DNA from 3 places in the Aerococcus sp. HMSC10H05 genome. Region 2 is predicted to be linked to each of the others. Evidence: riboswitches for the same ligand, from Rfam matches in the RefSeq annotation. Region 2 holds a riboswitch; each other region holds the start of a gene.

What was found. Region 2 has a riboswitch for lysine ahead of dapA (4-hydroxy-tetrahydrodipicolinate synthase). Riboswitches for the same ligand answer to the same signal wherever they lie in the genome.
Region 1: it holds a riboswitch for lysine, as region 2 does, so the genes downstream of both, HMPREF3116_RS07475 (ABC transporter substrate-binding protein/permease) here and dapA (4-hydroxy-tetrahydrodipicolinate synthase) in region 2, are expected to answer to the same signal.
Region 3: it holds a riboswitch for lysine, as region 2 does, so the genes downstream of both, HMPREF3116_RS02855 (YfcC family protein) here and dapA (4-hydroxy-tetrahydrodipicolinate synthase) in region 2, are expected to answer to the same signal.

What each region holds. Positions count from the first base shown of each region.
Region 1 is NZ_KV786999.1:2,159-7,996, forward strand. It holds gene HMPREF3116_RS07460 (DUF368 domain-containing protein) at 1-231, shown strand, start outside; gene HMPREF3116_RS07465 (CHAD domain-containing protein) at 350-1,123, shown strand; gene HMPREF3116_RS07470 (amino acid ABC transporter ATP-binding protein) at 1,241-1,999, opposite strand; gene HMPREF3116_RS07475 (ABC transporter substrate-binding protein/permease) at 2,012-3,679, opposite strand; lysine riboswitch at 3,782-3,945, opposite strand; gene HMPREF3116_RS07480 (cell division protein ZapA) at 4,160-4,693, shown strand; gene HMPREF3116_RS07485 (CvpA family protein) at 4,728-5,285, shown strand; gene HMPREF3116_RS07490 (endonuclease MutS2) at 5,423-5,838, shown strand, end outside.
Region 2 is NZ_KV786964.1:3,403-9,240, forward strand. It holds gene purB (adenylosuccinate lyase) at 1-505, shown strand, start outside; gene HMPREF3116_RS02580 (AraC family transcriptional regulator) at 545-1,414, opposite strand; gene dapA (4-hydroxy-tetrahydrodipicolinate synthase) at 1,541-2,431, opposite strand; lysine riboswitch at 2,599-2,747, opposite strand; gene alr (alanine racemase) at 2,838-4,001, opposite strand; gene HMPREF3116_RS02595 (FUSC family protein) at 4,120-4,665, opposite strand; gene HMPREF3116_RS02600 (hypothetical protein) at 4,786-5,154, shown strand; gene HMPREF3116_RS02605 (M24 family metallopeptidase) at 5,392-5,838, opposite strand, start outside.
Region 3 is NZ_KV786966.1:386-6,223, forward strand. It holds gene HMPREF3116_RS02840 (amino acid ABC transporter ATP-binding protein) at 159-734, shown strand; gene HMPREF3116_RS02845 (nitroreductase family protein) at 895-1,491, shown strand; gene HMPREF3116_RS02850 (alpha/beta hydrolase) at 1,595-2,512, shown strand; lysine riboswitch at 2,729-2,879, shown strand; gene HMPREF3116_RS02855 (YfcC family protein) at 2,975-4,390, shown strand; gene HMPREF3116_RS02860 (M20 family metallopeptidase) at 4,408-5,574, shown strand; gene HMPREF3116_RS02865 (chorismate mutase) at 5,708-5,838, opposite strand, start outside.

The DNA.
Region 1 (5,838 bases), on a different contig from region 2:
GCCTTTAAACATTACTATTCAAAAATGTACCATTTTATTTTGGGGACAGTCATCGGTTCATCAATTGCACTATTCCCAACACAAGTGTTTCCAGGCTTTTCTACTGAAGGATTAGCCAATTCAGGTTTATCATTTATGAGTACTTTAGTTTGGTGTGTAATTGCCTTTGTAATCGGCACAATCTTTTCACTTTGGTTCTCAAAAATAGAAGAAAAATATTCTAATGACTAGCTAGATTAAAACAGGTATCTCTTTTTAGGAGGTACCTGTTTTATTTTACGATTAATAATTTATTTTGTATAATGGCAAGACACAGGAGTAGATAGGTGTAGGGAAGGGAGTGAGGTTGATGGAAACGATTAAAGATGTATTTGAACAACAGATAGACAAAGTATCAGCTTTGTATATAGATTATCAGAATAATCCATTTTCCGTGAAACTTGTTCATGATCTAAGAGTAGCTATTCGAGAGTTACGAGGCCTCTTAAATTTTATCAAAAAACGGTTGGATGAAGCATATTATGACCAGTTAAACCAACAATTAGCTGAGGCAGGGCGTGTATTTAGGCCACTTAGAGAATTGGATGTTTTGTATGCCTATTGTGAGCAGTATGCAATTCATCATCCTAAAAATAGTAATCATTATTACGATTTATTTAATACCTTTATGAAAGATAGGCGTTTAGAAATGAATCGAACTTTTAACAAAGGTAATATAGATACGGTTCAACAAGCAATTGAAAGTGCAAAACGAGTGATTGAATTTGATTTATTTGATCAAAAGAAGGATTGGAAAAAGTATGCACTTAAACGTTTCAAGAGAAAAGATAAAAAATTACGTCATGCCTACCAATATGTAAATACTTTAGACTACCAAGCAGTGCACGAGCTAAGGAAAAGCGCCAAGAAGCTTCGTTATGCAGCTACTTATTTTAACGAGACATTACCAAAAGATTTAAACAAATATATTAAGGATACCAAAGCTATTCAAACTGAATTTGGTGAAATAACGGATGCCCATGTAAATTATGAGCTATTAAATGTATATGCTGAAAAAATAGACGATGAGCATGTGCACAACTTATTACGCCAAATCCGAGACAGCATTGATTTATCAAAATAAAAGTATTTAAGTGAGCAAATAGAAAAAGCAGCTGGTTTGACCAACTGCTTTTTCTGTAGTGTGTATTTGATTTATAGGAAGTTTTTTAAAAGTTACGAGCGTATTTATAGCCTCTCACTAAAATCGTTCATTAGCATATCTTGTTAAGAAGGCTTTAGTTCTTTCCTGTTTAGGTGTATCAATCACTTCTTTAGCTGGACCTTGTTCAACAATTACACCTTTATCCATGAATACAATATTCGTTGATACATCTCTAGCAAAAGCCATTTCATGTGTAACAACAATCATTGTTAAGCCTTCTTTAGCTAATTGCGTCATGGTTTCCAATACCTCACCGACCATTTCTGGGTCAAGGGCAGAAGTAGGCTCATCGAATAATAATACCTCAGGGTCCATTGATAGTGCACGCGCAATAGCTACACGTTGTTGTTGACCACCGGAAAGTTGTTCTGGACGAGCATCACGATATGGTGCCATGCCTACTTTTTCCAAGTTTTTGAGTGCAACTGCTTCTGCCTCAGCTTGACTACGGCCTAAAATCTTACGTTGGCCAACAGTACAATTTTCAAGTGCAGTGAAATTTTTAAATAAGTTAAATGATTGGAATACCATACCAACTTGGGTACGGTATTTATTAATATTCATTTTTTTACCATTTAAAATGGATTGGCCGTGATATAAAATGTCGCCCCCAGTTGGTTCCTCCAATAGGTTTAAACAACGTAGTAGGGTAGACTTTCCAGACCCGGAAGACCCAATAATAGAGGTAACTTGTCCTGGGCGTACTTGAAAGTCGATATCTCTAAGGACTAAATTTTCGCCAAAACGTTTTTCTAAATGTTGAACATTTAAGATTAGTTGATCCTGGTTTTGCATGTCTTTTTCCTCCTATTGTTCTTTTGGACTATTGACTACTGAATTCGTACTAGATTCATAGACATGGTAAGTCTTTTTCCCAGCCATTCTACTCTCAATAAAGTTCAAGACACGAGTAGTTGTAAATGTTAATACGAAGTAGATAATGGCTGTAATTAAGAATGTTTGGAAGGTTAAGTATGTTGAACCTGCAGCAGACTTGGTAACGAAGAATAACTCAGTTACCGCAATAACATTCAATACAGACGTATCTTTAATATTTATTACAAATTCATTACCCAAGGCTGGTAGGATTGAACGTATAGCTTGTGGTAACACAATTGTTGTCATTGTTTGATAATGGTTCATTCCAATCGCACGTGCAGCTTCTGTTTGGCCTTTATCTACTGAGGTAATACCACCACGAATAACTTCTGCAAGGTAAGCTCCTGTATTAATAGATACAATCAGTAATGCAGCGAACATAGTAGACATTTGGAAGTTGAAGAATAATCTTGAACCATAAAAAATCATCATGGCTTGGACCATCATCGGTGTACCACGGAAAATTTCAATGTATGCAGAAATCATAAAGTCGAATAATTTATAGAAAAAGTAACCGATTGGCATTTGATCACGACGCACAATTAGCGAACGATAGATAGCAATTAGTAATCCTATAATAAAACCGATGATAGTTGAACTTAAAGCAATAAACATTGTATTACCAGCACCAACTAAGAATTGAGCACCGTAAGTTTGCCAAATTCCTGCTACCTCAGACCAGAAACTAGCACTTTCACCACGTTCGTTAAGGTTTACCATATCTTCCATCAATCGGTCACGCTTAGCAGTTGGAATGACACTTAAAGCTTCATTCACAATCGCGGTTAATGGCGAATCTTTTCTAGTTGCTACGGCAATATCAGAAGTGACTTCTCCTAAATCAAAACCTTGACCTTCAGCAAATTCAACATAAGTCAGGTCAGGATTAGCTGCCACAGCAGCCATAGCCCCAGGCTTTTCAGAGACATAAGCATCAACTGAACCTGCATTCAGCGCTGTAATCATTGTAGGAAATGAGTCTAGTGCAGTTGCTTGGTTGACATTGGGAATTTGTGGGATTAAATCATAATGGAAGGTATTTAATTGACCAGTTACTGTAGTACCAGTAAAATCTTCTAAGGTTTTTGCATTAGCATATTCACCATTTGCCATTGTTACAAGAACAATATCAGATGAGTAATATGAATCTGAGAAGTCCATTTGTTCTAATCGTTCTGCTGTTGGTGACATACCAGCAATGATGACATCAATCATGCCAGATTCAAGAGCAGGTGGTAGACCGTCCCATTCTAGTTTAACGATTTCAAGGTCTAAGCCAAGTAAATCAGCTAAGCGCTTAGCAATTTGAACATCATAGCCGTTTGCATATTCACCGTCAGAATTTGTTATAGGGACCGCACCATCTGTATCGGATGTTTGCGACCAGTTGAACGGTGCATAGTTGGCTTCCATACCGACACGTAACACGCCATCTTGGTCTAAGCCTTCTGCTAGTGTAGCTTCATCTACCTCAATAGTTGTTCCTACTTCATTTGCCGAAACGAATGAAGAAGTTGGACCAATAACAGCAAATATAATAGTTAAAATAGCCATGAATACTTTTTGCCAAGTATTACTTACTTTGTGATTTTTCATAAAATAACCTCCCGAAAATAATTAAAAGCCTCTACAGCAATAAATTGCAATAGAGGCTTCCATTCGTACGCATCTAGACCGTCTTTGATCTTTCGTCGTTACTCATAGGATAGCGCATCACTAGCATAAGTGACAGTCATAAACATATTTTGTTTATGCCCAATATTTCAACTTGGGGTTAAAATATTTCGGCGAATATTCCTTTCCATACTGTCATAGCTCCCGCTCGAGTATGTACTGATAAGCTCCGCACCTCTATCTCAATATATTGTATCCCATCATACACGAAGAATATTGAATTGTCATGAAAATATGATTAGATCTTTTATATGTTTTTAAAAATATTGTAAATAATATGAAGTATTTTTAGCAGATAATGGCTAGGTCTAGCCATTATCTAGGATAAATGGTAGAATATTTAAGATTATGAAAACAAGATAATTAGCAAATACAAACAGTTAAAAAGTTGGAGTGACAAATATGTCGAATGACAAAAAAAATAGAGTAACGGCAAAATTGGGGTATCATAAGTTCACTATTAAGAGTCATAAAACGAGTGAACATATTCAGCAAGTCAGTCGGGAAATTAACCAATTGCTTGCTGAAATCAGTAAAAAGAACCCAAATATGTCTATGGAAGAAATGGCGTTATTGCTGGCGTTGAATATTCAATCTGATTATTTGGACTTACAGGACCAAATGGCAGCTAAGACAAAAGAGAATGCTGATCTTATGATACGCGTGAAGTCTATGGAACAAACTATGGGTACTTTAGTGAAAGAAATTGCAGAAATTGAAAAAGAAAAACTACGTGCTGGTCAGGATTCTAAAAGTGGAAAATCTAGCCAGAGCCAAGCAAGGACACGAACTCAAAAAACTGGAAAAACAAAACAAGCAGGGCCACAAGCTAAAAAAAATCAAGAAATTCCTCAAATTAGCCAACCCAGTTTGAAATCAAGTGTCAACTCTGCTTCAAAAAAATTGGGACGCTTACGCCAAACACCAAGATCATAGGCAGTAAATAGAATTGGAGCTACGGGAGGAAAGTATGATCAGTTTTTTTATTTTACTATTTTTTATTCTAAGCGTCGCTATTGGTATTTACCGAGGCGCTTTAATACAAGGGATTCAATCATTAGGTTTATTGATTGCCTACTTATTTGCGTTATTATTTTATCAAAATCTTGTTGATATTGTATCTTTATGGGTGCCTTATGTAGGGTTTGATATCGAAAATACTTTTGCATATTATCCAGTTAGTCTACTTCAAAATATGGATATCATTTACTTTAGATTAGTTGCAATCTTAATAATCATCCTTATTATATGGTTGCTAACTAAGTTACTTACATATAGTGTTAGAGATTTAAAATTTACAGAGATGGATATTCAATGGAACGGTATTCTTGGTGGCTTATTCGGCTTCTTCTCAGCTTGGTTTTGGGCATTTTTTATTCTTATATTTATGACAGTATTAACTTTTGAAGCAGTTCAATCTAGTATAGAGCATTCAACTATTGCGAACTTTATTATTTTGAATACACCAATTTTATCTAGACAAGTATTTAATATCCTATTGCAAGGATTGGGCAATTTACCATTCTAACAACGTACAAATATATGCCTTTGCGTAATGCGCAATCATGGCACCCCTTATGGCTGTGATATCTATCACGGCCTATTTCCAACTTAAGGCGACTTTTTAAGATTATCCCTAATTAAAAATTTGAAGGAGGGCAAATGTTGAATCATAAAATATATCAAACCTTAGAATTTGAAAAAATACAACAACAATTAGCTAAAGAAACCCGCACAGAAATTGGTAAAATTCAGGCATTAAATCTGATACCAAGCTCAAAAGCAGCGGAAATTGAACAACAATTACAAAGTGTTGACGATGTGAAACACTTGTTTGAATTAGACAAGCGAATTCCTATTAGTCAATTAATCAACGTTAAGCCTTATCTCAAAAGATTAGATATTGGCGCAGATTTAAATGGAAAAGAATTGGCGGCGATAAGCCGTGTGCTACGTGCAACTGGTGAAGTTTCTAGCTTTTTCAATAAATTAAGAGAGGAACAAGTAGCATTACAACAGCTATATACAATAGCAGAAGAATTTATTGATTTACGGGACTTAATGCGTAAAATGCAAAATGC
Region 2 (5,838 bases):
ACATAAACGAAACCCAATCGGTTCAGAAAATATGGCCGGTTTAGCGCGTGTTGTTCGTGGTCATGTCATGACAGCTTATGAAAACATTACATTATGGCATGAAAGAGACATCTCGCATTCCAGTGCAGAACGCATTATTTTACCTGATACAACCATCTTAGTCGATTACATGTTAAATCGTTTCGCCAATATCATGGAAAACTTAACCGTCTTTCCTGAAAATATGAAACGTAATATGGATGCAACGCATGGCTTAATCTATTCTCAGCGGGTATTACTAAAACTAGTAGATGCAGGCTTGTCACGTGAAGCAGCTTATGACTTAGTACAACCACTAACAGCTATTGCATGGGACGAAGGTAAAAGCTTTAAAGGCCTTATTGAAACCAATGCAGAAATTATAAGGCACTTAGACCCTGAAGCAATAGATGAGGCCTTTGATTATCATTATCATATTCAAAAAGTAGATGACATCTTTGAAAAACTTGGTTTAATTGAAGATTAGATGATACACCTATTCTTAACTATCTAAAAAAGGAGAATCTTACGATTCTCCTTTTTTAGGTACCTCATGTGGTCTAATATGATAATGTTTAATGAAGGCTCTATAGAAGTTACTATAATCATTAAAGCCAGCTTTTTGCCAGGATTCAGTGATAGATAAACCACTTTCAATAAGGGAGTAAGCATAGCCCAATCTTAAATCCAATATAAATTGATAAATAGTTGAATGGAAATAGGGTTGGAATACCCGGTTAACAGTTGAAGTGGAAATATCGAACTTATCTGCAATATCTTGTAGGGTTAAATCTTTTCGATAGGAATCTACAATAAAATGTTTAATTTCATAAGCTAGAATTTCTCTCTCTGACATCTCTAAACGATTCTGTTTAGAGGCAGATGACAGTCTATAAAGTTCAAGGAAAATGGTCGACACAATGCTGAAAACCATTTTCTTTTGAATAGCGTCTTCGGGCCGTTTTAATTCCAATTGCAATTGAATCAAAGTTTGTAGTAGATGTTGCCAAGTGACAAATGAAAAGCTGAAAACATGTGGTTCATCAAATATTTGCTTTACTTCGGGCGTCTCTACAAAGTCATTCGCAATGGCATCTATGTAAGGCTCACTTAGAGATAAAAGGTAAGCGTACACTTTTTCCTCAGAGGGTTTAGTGGTCTCTTCTTGGTGCCCCCCATTTTTATCCGGTAAGATCAACCGTCGCATAATGGGTTCCGGAAGCACAATAATTTGGCGTACAGAGACGTCAATTTTCTTGTCTGCTAACTCAATAGTGAAGGGTTTTAAGGAAATTAAAAGTTCATTTCTATGGAAAGAAGAGCGATTATAAATGTCAACCATTTCTTGATCAACTTTTTTTAGTTTGATTCTAAATGGCAATGTTCCAGTTGGCATAAATCAAAACTCCTATTATATATTCAATCTAGCTATTACTGATAAGCTGAGAAAATAAGAAAGGGTGTGCATTAATACAATACACACCCATTTAATATACCACAGTTTAGCTTTTAAATGGAAAGCCTAAATCAAATTTAACCGTGTCATTTCAGCTTCAAGGCAAGCTACGGTTTCTTCTTGCGCGGGAACTAATGGTAAACGAACTGAACCAGTATCAAAACCAAGCATAGATAACGCTTTTTTGATAGGAATTGGATTTGGTTCGCTGAATAAAATATCAATTAATGGTTTAAATGTCGTCTGCAATTCAGCAGCTTTTTGATAATCACCATTAAGAGCATAGTGGGTCATTTCGTGGACTTGTTTAGGCGCGATGTTGGCCAATACAGAGATCACACCTTGTCCACCTAAACTCATCAAAGGAATTACAGTGTCATCATTTCCAGAATAGACATCAAAATCAGGCCCTACAAGAAAGCGTGTATCCACAGCATTTGCTAAATCACCAGTGGCATCTTTAAGGGCTACAATATTATCAATATTCTTTAATTCAGCCAATGTTTTAGGCGCAATTGACATGCCAGTACGACCAGGTACATCGTATAAAATAATCGGTGTAGTCTTAATGGCATCTGCAATAGCACCATAGTGGGCTAATAAACCAGCTTGACTCGTCTTTAAATAATAGGGTGTTACTGATAAAATGGCATCGGCACCAGCAGCTACACAGTCTTTGGTTAATTGAATGCCGTGAGCAGTATCATTAGACCCAGCACCAGCGATTACAGGTACACGACCATTTACTTGTTCAACACAAAACTTCACTAGTTCAACTTGTTCTGCATCGGTTTGGGTAGAAGCCTCACCAGTTGTTCCAGCAACAACAATTGCGTCGGTACCATTTTCAATTTGAAATTCGATTAAATCGGTAAATACGTCATAATTGATATTTTGTTCTAATGAATTATCGTAAGGGGTAACAATTGCTACCGCAGAACCTTTAAAAATTGACATGAGCATCCTCCTATATTTGTGCATACTATGTAAAAGACTGAATGAATAAACGATTGTATAGTTAAAGCATAAAAAAGGCAGACAAGAGCCACTCTCTTTGTCTACCTAGGAAATCGTGTCAAAAAATACCGATAAAGTCCTACAACCCTAACAGTTTTAATCCCTAGTATTAGACAAGCGCTCCGCACCTTAATGGGCATTAAGGTTTGACAGGAATAACCCTATTCAGTATTATCCCCAACACAGAAAACTGCATTTCGGCACAACCACCTTTCACACTTCGTTACTGATTGGCTGCGCAACCTCTATATCTATACTTTCTATTCGTATAATCATTAGTTTAAAACTAACATGATAATGAGTTAAAGGCAAGTGATAAATGAAAAAACTATTAGATTTAAAAAAATTATTTCATTTTCTTCTTTTTTGTTAAAGTATATTCTCTTGGTAAACGCGGACTTAAATTCGTTAATACCTCGTGAGCAATGGTACCGGCGTGATGCGCAACATCAATCACATCAATCGTTTGACCACCATTTGTACCAATTAAAGTAACTTTTGTGCCAACAGGCATTTCATGTGGTAAACGGATGATCATTTGATCCATGCAAATTCGCCCGACGCTTGGACACAACTCACCATCAACGATTGCGTTCAAACCTAAATAACTTCTTTGCCAGCCATCTGCATAGCCAATTGGTAGCGTAGCGACCCATTCATCTTCACTGGCTGTATATTCGGCACCGTAGGAAATGGTATCACCAGCATGCATTTTTTTAACATAGATGATTTCTGTTTCTAAAGTTAATGCTTGTTGGAAGTCAACTGGCGATGCTACATCTTCCATACTAGGCTTCGATCCATATAAGCCAATGCCAAGTCGAACAGCATCCAGCGCTTTCTCCGGATGCCATACGCTCAAGGCAGAATTTGACTGATGGAAGAGCGGGGTATAGCCTAAAGCTGAGTAATCTAATTGACTAAGGATATCATCGAAAAAGTCTGATTGTGCTGAAACTTTATCCTTACTATGGTCAGTAAAGGAATCCGCCGTCGCATAGTGGGTAAAAATCGAAGCTAATTTAAATTTTTTAGGATGTTTGGCAATATAATTAATGATTTTTTGTGCTTCTTTAACGGTACGAACACCAATTCTGCCCATACCAGAGTCTATTTTTAAATGAACATTTAATTTATGAAGACGTGAGAAATCCTCGTCATGTTTCTTCGCGTATTTAAGATAGTCTAAACTAGATACGGTTACGCCAATTTCTAAGTTGGCTAATAACCAAGCGTCATCCGGGTCAGTTAGACCGAGAACCATGATAGGTGCAATCATACCAGCATCTCGTAACGCGATAGCTTCATCTGCTAAAGCAACAGCAAATCCGTCTACACCACGAGCTTGCAAAGCGTCTGCAATTTCTACAGCGCCTAAACCATAGGCGTTCGCTTTGATAACTGCCATGACAGCTTTATTACCGACATGTTTTTTTACGGCGAAATAATTATGGATAATCGCATCTAGGGACACGATAGCCTTGCTAGGGCGATGATAACCAATGGTCATAGTTAAAACCTCTCTTTAATCATATAGATAAATAGCTATTGAATGGCATATACTACACACATGTCACTCAATAGCTATTATAACACTTATTATCTATTACGCCCATGAAGCATGTTGTTTAAGTATTATCAGTAATTGAAATTTGTAGAAATTCTGGTACATGACGGTTGTAAGCTTTGACCCAGGGTATAACACGATGTCTTGGGAATAAGTACTCAATACTTACAGAGATAATTGCGCCTAGGAATGTATCCAAAATGCGTAATAGGGCATAAATGTATTGATTTTCGGCAGGAATATTAAAGACAATTACCAAAAAAGTGGCACTCCCTCCAATCACACCTTGAGGATTTTTCAATAGCAAATTTGTTTTAATCGTGATCATAATGCCTAAACCGGCTAAAAGTGCTGTAATTAAAAAATGTTTTGGTAACAAATGACTTAAAAAAATAAAAATAATAGAGGCGAAAGCACCACACACGATGGATAGTGTTCTGTGCAGTCCAAAAGATAGTGAAGTATTGATATCTGCTCTTTGAGAAAATACTGCCGATAGTGCAGCAATTTGTGGATCGATTGGAATAAAGGCTGAAATGAGGACAGCAGAAAATACACTGAAGGCCGTTTTTAGTGTCCGCATGCCAATATGGAATTTTTCTTTCACTATTAAGCTCCTTTAACGGGGAATATGGCCACCCCTTAGTCTACAATTTGAATTTTCTTGTAAATAGATTATACTAAGAATACTTGATAAAATGAATAAAATTTAAAGGTGGTGTATTAGGTGAAACGGCAAACATATCGCCAAGCCAAAAAAGCGCTTGAACGCGAGAAAAAGTATAACCAAAAGCATTATGGCAAATCTTTTTCAGATAACTTAAAATCTTCAGTACCTGAAACCACACTCACACAGGATACTACTGAATTTGATATTGAGACGTTTGCAGAAACACCAGTACCAAAAGAGACCTTCCAAGACTTAGATACAAATGAAATCTTCTTTGAGAGACAAAAACAAAAACAGTACTTTTGGTCAGGGGCCGGCAATGATACACGAAAAATTTTAGTATGGATTATTCTAGCATTAGCAATTTTAGCTGTCGCTTTGTTAGGGCCAAGAGTATTTGAATATTTCCAACTGATTTTTAAATAGTCACTGCAAGGCGTATAAATCGTAAAATGATTGTTTAATCAAAGAAGGTGAGACAAAAGTCGTTTAGAATTGACGTACTGAACCAAAAGGCGAACAATAACGAAACGTTATTGGCGTATTTTGGGAAGTATCGGATAATTCTGACTTTTGGAACCCAATGATAAACGTTCTTATATAGTAAAGAGAGGCTGAGACATTTTTGTCCCAGCCTCTTTTGATTAATTATACGCATCTTCCTTATTTTGGTTCAATAATAAGCATTTCTTTGGTGAAATGATTCAGGTTTTCAGTTTGTCCATCATGGGCAATGACTAAGTCTTCAATGCGAACGGCTGTATTTCCTGTTAGGTAGATACCTGGTTCAATAGAGAAAATATTACCATCTCTGATCGTATCTGTATTTGCTTGTGATACATCACCTTTTTCATGGACTTCACGTCCGATGAAATGGCCTAGTCGATGTGTGAATTGAGGACCATAGCCTTCTGCTGTAATGTGGTCACGAGCTGCAGCATCAACATTGGCAAAAGTTTCGCCTACCTTAACAGCATGAATGCCTCGTAGGTTGGCTTCTAACACAATTTCGTATATCTTTTTGGCTTCATCACTAGGTTCACCATAATAGACAGTACGCGTCATATCAGAACAGTAATCATCATGTCTACACCCAATATCAATCACAAT
Region 3 (5,838 bases), on a different contig from region 2:
TAACAAATAGCGCATGAAATATTAAATTGCAATCATCATGAGCAAAAAACTAGCGTTTTGAATAGAAAGCATTTATAATCATTGGTTGTATTGATATATTTTAATGTTATATTTTGAAACTTATGTTGTTGTAGGTTTTATTTATCGGTACGATTGAAATCAATGATGTTAAAGTCACAGCACCAGATATTAAGAAACAAGATGCTTTCGCTTTGAGACAGCAAACTGCCATGGTATTTCAACACTATAACTTATTTAGAAATAAGACAGCCCTAGAAAATGTTACCTTATCTTTAATCTCAAATAATGTAATGAAAAAAGCGGATGCGGAAGCTTTCGCTGAAAAATTACTTAAACAAGTAGGTTTATCCAATCAAAAAGACCAATATCCGATTACATTATCTGGAGGTCAACAGCAACGGGTAAGTATTGCCCGAGCGCTTGCAGTACAACCAAAAGCGATTTTACTAGATGAGCCGACCTCTGCATTAGACCCTGAACTAGTTCATGAGGTACTTGAGACAATTGAACAATTGGCAAAAGGCCATACGACATTGGTTATCGTTACACACGAAATGAATTTTGCCCGTAAGGTAGCGGACCGGGTTGTCTTTATGAATGATGGTGTAGTTGTTGAATCAGGTCGCCCGGAGGAAATATTCACCAATCCTAAAGAAGAGAGAACTAAGCAATTCCTAAAAGAGTATATTGGGGTAAATGAATACTTGATCTAGAATACTGAATATTCATACAAAAAACTTTTAATAATTTAAAAGTATAAGGTTGTATATTATTGAACTTACTAATTGACTTTTAAAAAGTAAGCATGTAAACTAGAAATAGTTCTAATTGGAACTTATTATAAAAATGGATTTAGGAGGAGTAAAATGAAACATGTCAGATTTTAAAGACTTATTAACTAAACGTCGTTCTCAATACGCTATTGGAGCTAATACAGATGTAACTGCTGCAGATGTGACTGCTGCTTTGAATGAAGTAATTCCACAAGTTCCAAGTGCATTTAACTCACAAGCAACTCGTGTTGTAGTGGTTTCTGGTGAAAACAATGTTAAACTTTGGGAATTAGTTAAAAATGTTCAAAAAGATGTATTAGATGAAGCAACATTAAATTATATGACACCAATCATGGATGGTGCACGTGATGCTGTTGGTACAATTTTATTCTTTGAAGATCGTGACGCAGTCGAATCAGGTATCCCAGCTAATGAAGAACGTCGTTTAATTTATAAAAACCATGCATCTGCTAATGCACAATTAACCACTTGGTTAACATTAACTGAATTAGGTTTAGGTGCAAACTTACAACACTTCAACATTGGCTACGAACAAGGATTCGATCGTAGCATCCGTGAATTATTAGATCTTTCTGAATCTTGGGAATTGATTGCCCAAATGCCATTTGGTTCAATTGAAGCACCAGCTGCTGATAAAGAAACTATTGCTAGTTCAGAATTAGTGATTGAACGTTAATCATTGACATTTTATAGAAGCTTGCCAACTTGGCGGGCTTTTTCTTTTTTTAAGGTAAAAGTTCGATGTTATAATAGTCATAACATAAACTAGGAGGTCCAATATGCGGAGCGAAGTAATTAAATTATATGAAGACAGAGATGATGTCACTTTAACAACTTATTTATTAGACCCATTCACAACAAATAATGATAACAGAAAGAGACCAGCTATTATTATTTGTCCGGGTGGTTCTTATATGTATTGTTCTGACCGAGAGGCAGAACCTGGAGCTATGGCTTTTAACGCTATGGGATTTAATGCCTTTGTCTTACGCTATTCTGTTTACGGTCAAGGTAAGACGACTGATCAAATTTTAGCTGAAGAACATTTTCCAGTTAAAGAAGAAGTTCTATTCCCGCATGCCCTAAAAGAAACTGCCAAAGTATTTGAGTTAATTCATCAACATGCAACTGAGTGGCAAGTGAATACCGATCAAATTGGTTTAATCGGCTTTTCAGCGGGCGGACATAATACTGGGATGTATAGTAATGTATGGAATAAACCGGTAATTCAAGAAGCAACAAGTTTAACAGGGGACCAGTTGAAACCTGCATTTAATATTTCATCGTATGCACTCACAGATATTGCTTACTATTTTGGTAAAAATGTAGAAAATCCAGATCCAAATGTGCAAGCCTATGCGACTGCTATTTCTCTCGCGTGTTTTGGGAAACCACAACCAACCCTAGAAGAAGTTTCTCAATACTCCATACCAGCTACGGTTAATGCAGATACCCCACCAACTTTTATTTGGGCAACAAGAGAAGACCAAGTAGTGAATGTGCGCGACTCAATTTCCTTTGCTTTAGCTTTAGAAGAAAATGAAATACCATTTGAAATGCATATCTTTCAAAAAGGGCCACATGGTTTGTCTGTAGCTAACGAATCATCAGCTTTATATCCAAATCAAATAAATAAGACTGCAGCACAATGGCTACCATTAGCTGAAAATTGGTTGAAAGAAATTGTCTTACATTGAGTTTATGGATATAGTTATAAGCAAAAAAGTAAATAAGGAAAGTATTCAGTAATGGCAACCCATAAAACTGCGCAATTTAATATTATATATGCCTTATAGCGTTAATTTAATATATGAACTCTTATTATGAAGGCACAGTAGCCCGTAACATTGATTGTAAAATTTCTTGACATTGTTCCTATTATTTCCTAAGATTAGAATTACATGAAAAAATGCGAAATAGAGAGAGGCCGCTAATCACATCAGTATCCGTTTGGAGAAAGGGTTATTAGCCGAAACAGTATGACTTACTGTTGGGGGTGTATTAAAAAAATGCATCACTGCCAAAAAGGAATGCCCAATTCCTTCCAGGAGCGCTTTCTATTTTGTGGGCAAAAGTGATTTCTGTATTCAACCAATACCAAGACGAGCTTTTGCTTGCCTTGGTATTTTTTTATTCTAATTTTAAAAAGGAGCTTTGTTATGAAATCAAAATTATTTCCTAAAAAGTTACGAATGCCAAATGCACTAGTACTTTTATTTGCGATCATGGTCGTCATGATGGTATTAACGTGGATAATTCCTGCAGGTGAGTTTGAACGAACACTTGTTGATGACCGTACGGTATTGGTACCAGATTCATTTCATTTTATTGAATCAAGTCCACAAAATCCCTTCCAATTGGTTTTAGCACTACCACAAGCATTTATTGAGGTTGGTTCGATTGTATTCTTCCTATTCATTACTGGTGGTTCTTTTAAATTAATTAATGAAACAGGGATCCTTGAAGCTTTAATGGGACGTTTAGTTCGTGCTTTAAAGGGCCGCGAAGAAATTTTTATTCCCATTTTAGTCTTCGTTACTGGTTTAGGAGGGGCAACTCTAGGTTTATCTGAAGAAATTATTCTTTTTATTCCAATCGGTATTGCTTTAGCCCGTGCGCTTGGCTATGATGCTATGACAGGAATTGCTGTTTTAATACTTGGTGCTGCTGTCGGATTTAATGCTGGATTTATGAATCCTTTCTCTGTAGGGGTTGCCCAAGCTTTAGCTGAGTTACCTCTATTTTCCGGTGTTGGTTTACGTATTGTTTTATTTGTTGTTCTTTGGGCAGTGACAACGATTTTTATTATGCGATACGCAAAGAAAGTTAAAGCTGATCCAAGTAAAAGTGATGTTGCCGATTTAGAAGCTGCTGATAAAGCACAAGCTGACTATATAGATCTAAATGAACAGGAAATACCAGCATTTTCATCTCGTCACAAATGGATCACACTCGCTTTACTTTTAGGTTTTTCTATAATGATTTATGGTGTATTTCAAATTGGCTGGTTTATTGATGAATTAGGGGCGATGTTCTTTACAATGGCAGTGGTATCCGCATTAATTGGTGGATTACCAACTGGAAAAATAGCTGATACGTTCGTTGCAGGAGCTAGCGAGATGACATTCTCTGTCTTAGCCATTGTATTTGCTCGTGGCATTTTAGTCGTGATGGAAAATGGGATGATTTTAGACACGATTATTTTCTATCTCGTACAAGTAGTCAATATTTTCCCAGCTGTCTTGGGTTCTGTAGGAATGTACGTTATCCAAATTCTAATTAACTTCTTTATCCCATCAGGCTCAGGTCAAGCTGCTGCGACTATGCCAATAATGTTACCGATTGCTGACTCTTTAAATGTTACAAGACAGACAGCTGTACTTGCCTTTCAATTAGGGTCTGGTTTTATGGATGCCATTATTCCAACTTCAGGTGTCCTAATGGCCGAATTATCATTAGCTAAAATACCATATAACAAGTGGTTCAAATGGTTTATGCCGTTATTAGTAATTTACATTCTAATTGGTTTGGTATTCTTAATTGGTGCTCACTTTGTGGGTTATGGTCCATTCTAGAAAGGATTGAAATATATATGACTATAAAAGAAAGATTACACCAAGCAGTTACAAACTTGGAGGATGACTTAAGAGGGTTAAGCGATTATATTTTTGCAAACCCAGAATTAGGACATCAAGAGTTTAAATCTTCGAAAGCACATATTGAATTGCTGGAAAAGCATGGTTTTACAGTGGAAGCACCGTACGCAGGGTTTGAAACAGCCTTTAGAGCAACATTTGATTCAGGTCAGGCTGGCCCTACGATTGCCTACTTGTCTGAATACGATGCTTTACCATCGATTGGTCATGGATGCGGACATAATATGCTAGGTACGGTTGATACAGGGGCAGGTATTGCTTTGTCAAAAGTCATCAATGAAATAGGTGGGCGAGTAGTTGTTTTAGGCACGCCAGCAGAAGAGACAACTGGGACTAAAGTAGATATGGCCAATAGTGGCGTATTTGATGATGTAGATGTCGCTATGTGTACCCATCCCTCAGATGAAAATACTATGTCTGGTACCTCCATGGCTATCCATCCAATTGCTTTTGAATTTTTTGGAAAACCAGCTCATGCTGCTGAGGCACCGGATGAAGGTATTAATGCTTTAGATGCCATGATAAACCTATTTAATAGTATCAATAGTCTACGGCAAGAAATGCGTCCATCTGCTCGTGTTCATGGCATTATAACTCATGGTGGAGACGCAGCTAATGTAATTCCAGATTATACAAGAGCTGAATTCTATGTACGTGCTCTAGATACACCTTATATGAATATATTATCTGAAAAAATTATCAATTGTGCAGAGGCTGCTGCATTGGCTAGTGGCTGTACAATGAAGCATAAAGATTTTGAAAATATCTACAAAGATATGATTACAAATGAAACTTTATCTCAAGCTTACAATAAAAATGCCGGAGAACTAGGCATTGACATGGTGCCTGAAAAAGTGGGGGAAAATGGTTCAATTGATATGGGAGATGTGAGTCATGTTGTCCCTTCAATCCATTCATATTATTCAATTACAGATGGCAAACGTGTTATTGGTCATACACCTGAATTTAGAGACTGTACACAAACACCATTTGCTTATGATATGATGCTGAAAGTTGTTGAAACGTTAGCTAGAACAGGTATTGACGTAATTGAACAACCCCAATTACTTGAAGCAATTAAAGAAGAGTTTCATAATAGATAGTAAAAGAAGGTGGGACAAAAGTCGTTTAGAATTGACGTACTGGACCAAAATGCAGACTTTTGAAACCCGAATTTAATAATAAAAAGAGGCTGAGATATTTTTGTCCCTGCCTCTTTTTATTATTATTTATAGTTTATGAATCTGAACGATCAGCCATCCAACGCTTCTGATGACCACGTGATATACGCATAATTTCAGTATATAGATCAGCGAGTTCTTCTTTTAAACGCTTATCCTCCAAGTACCCCTGAACTTTTTCGATAA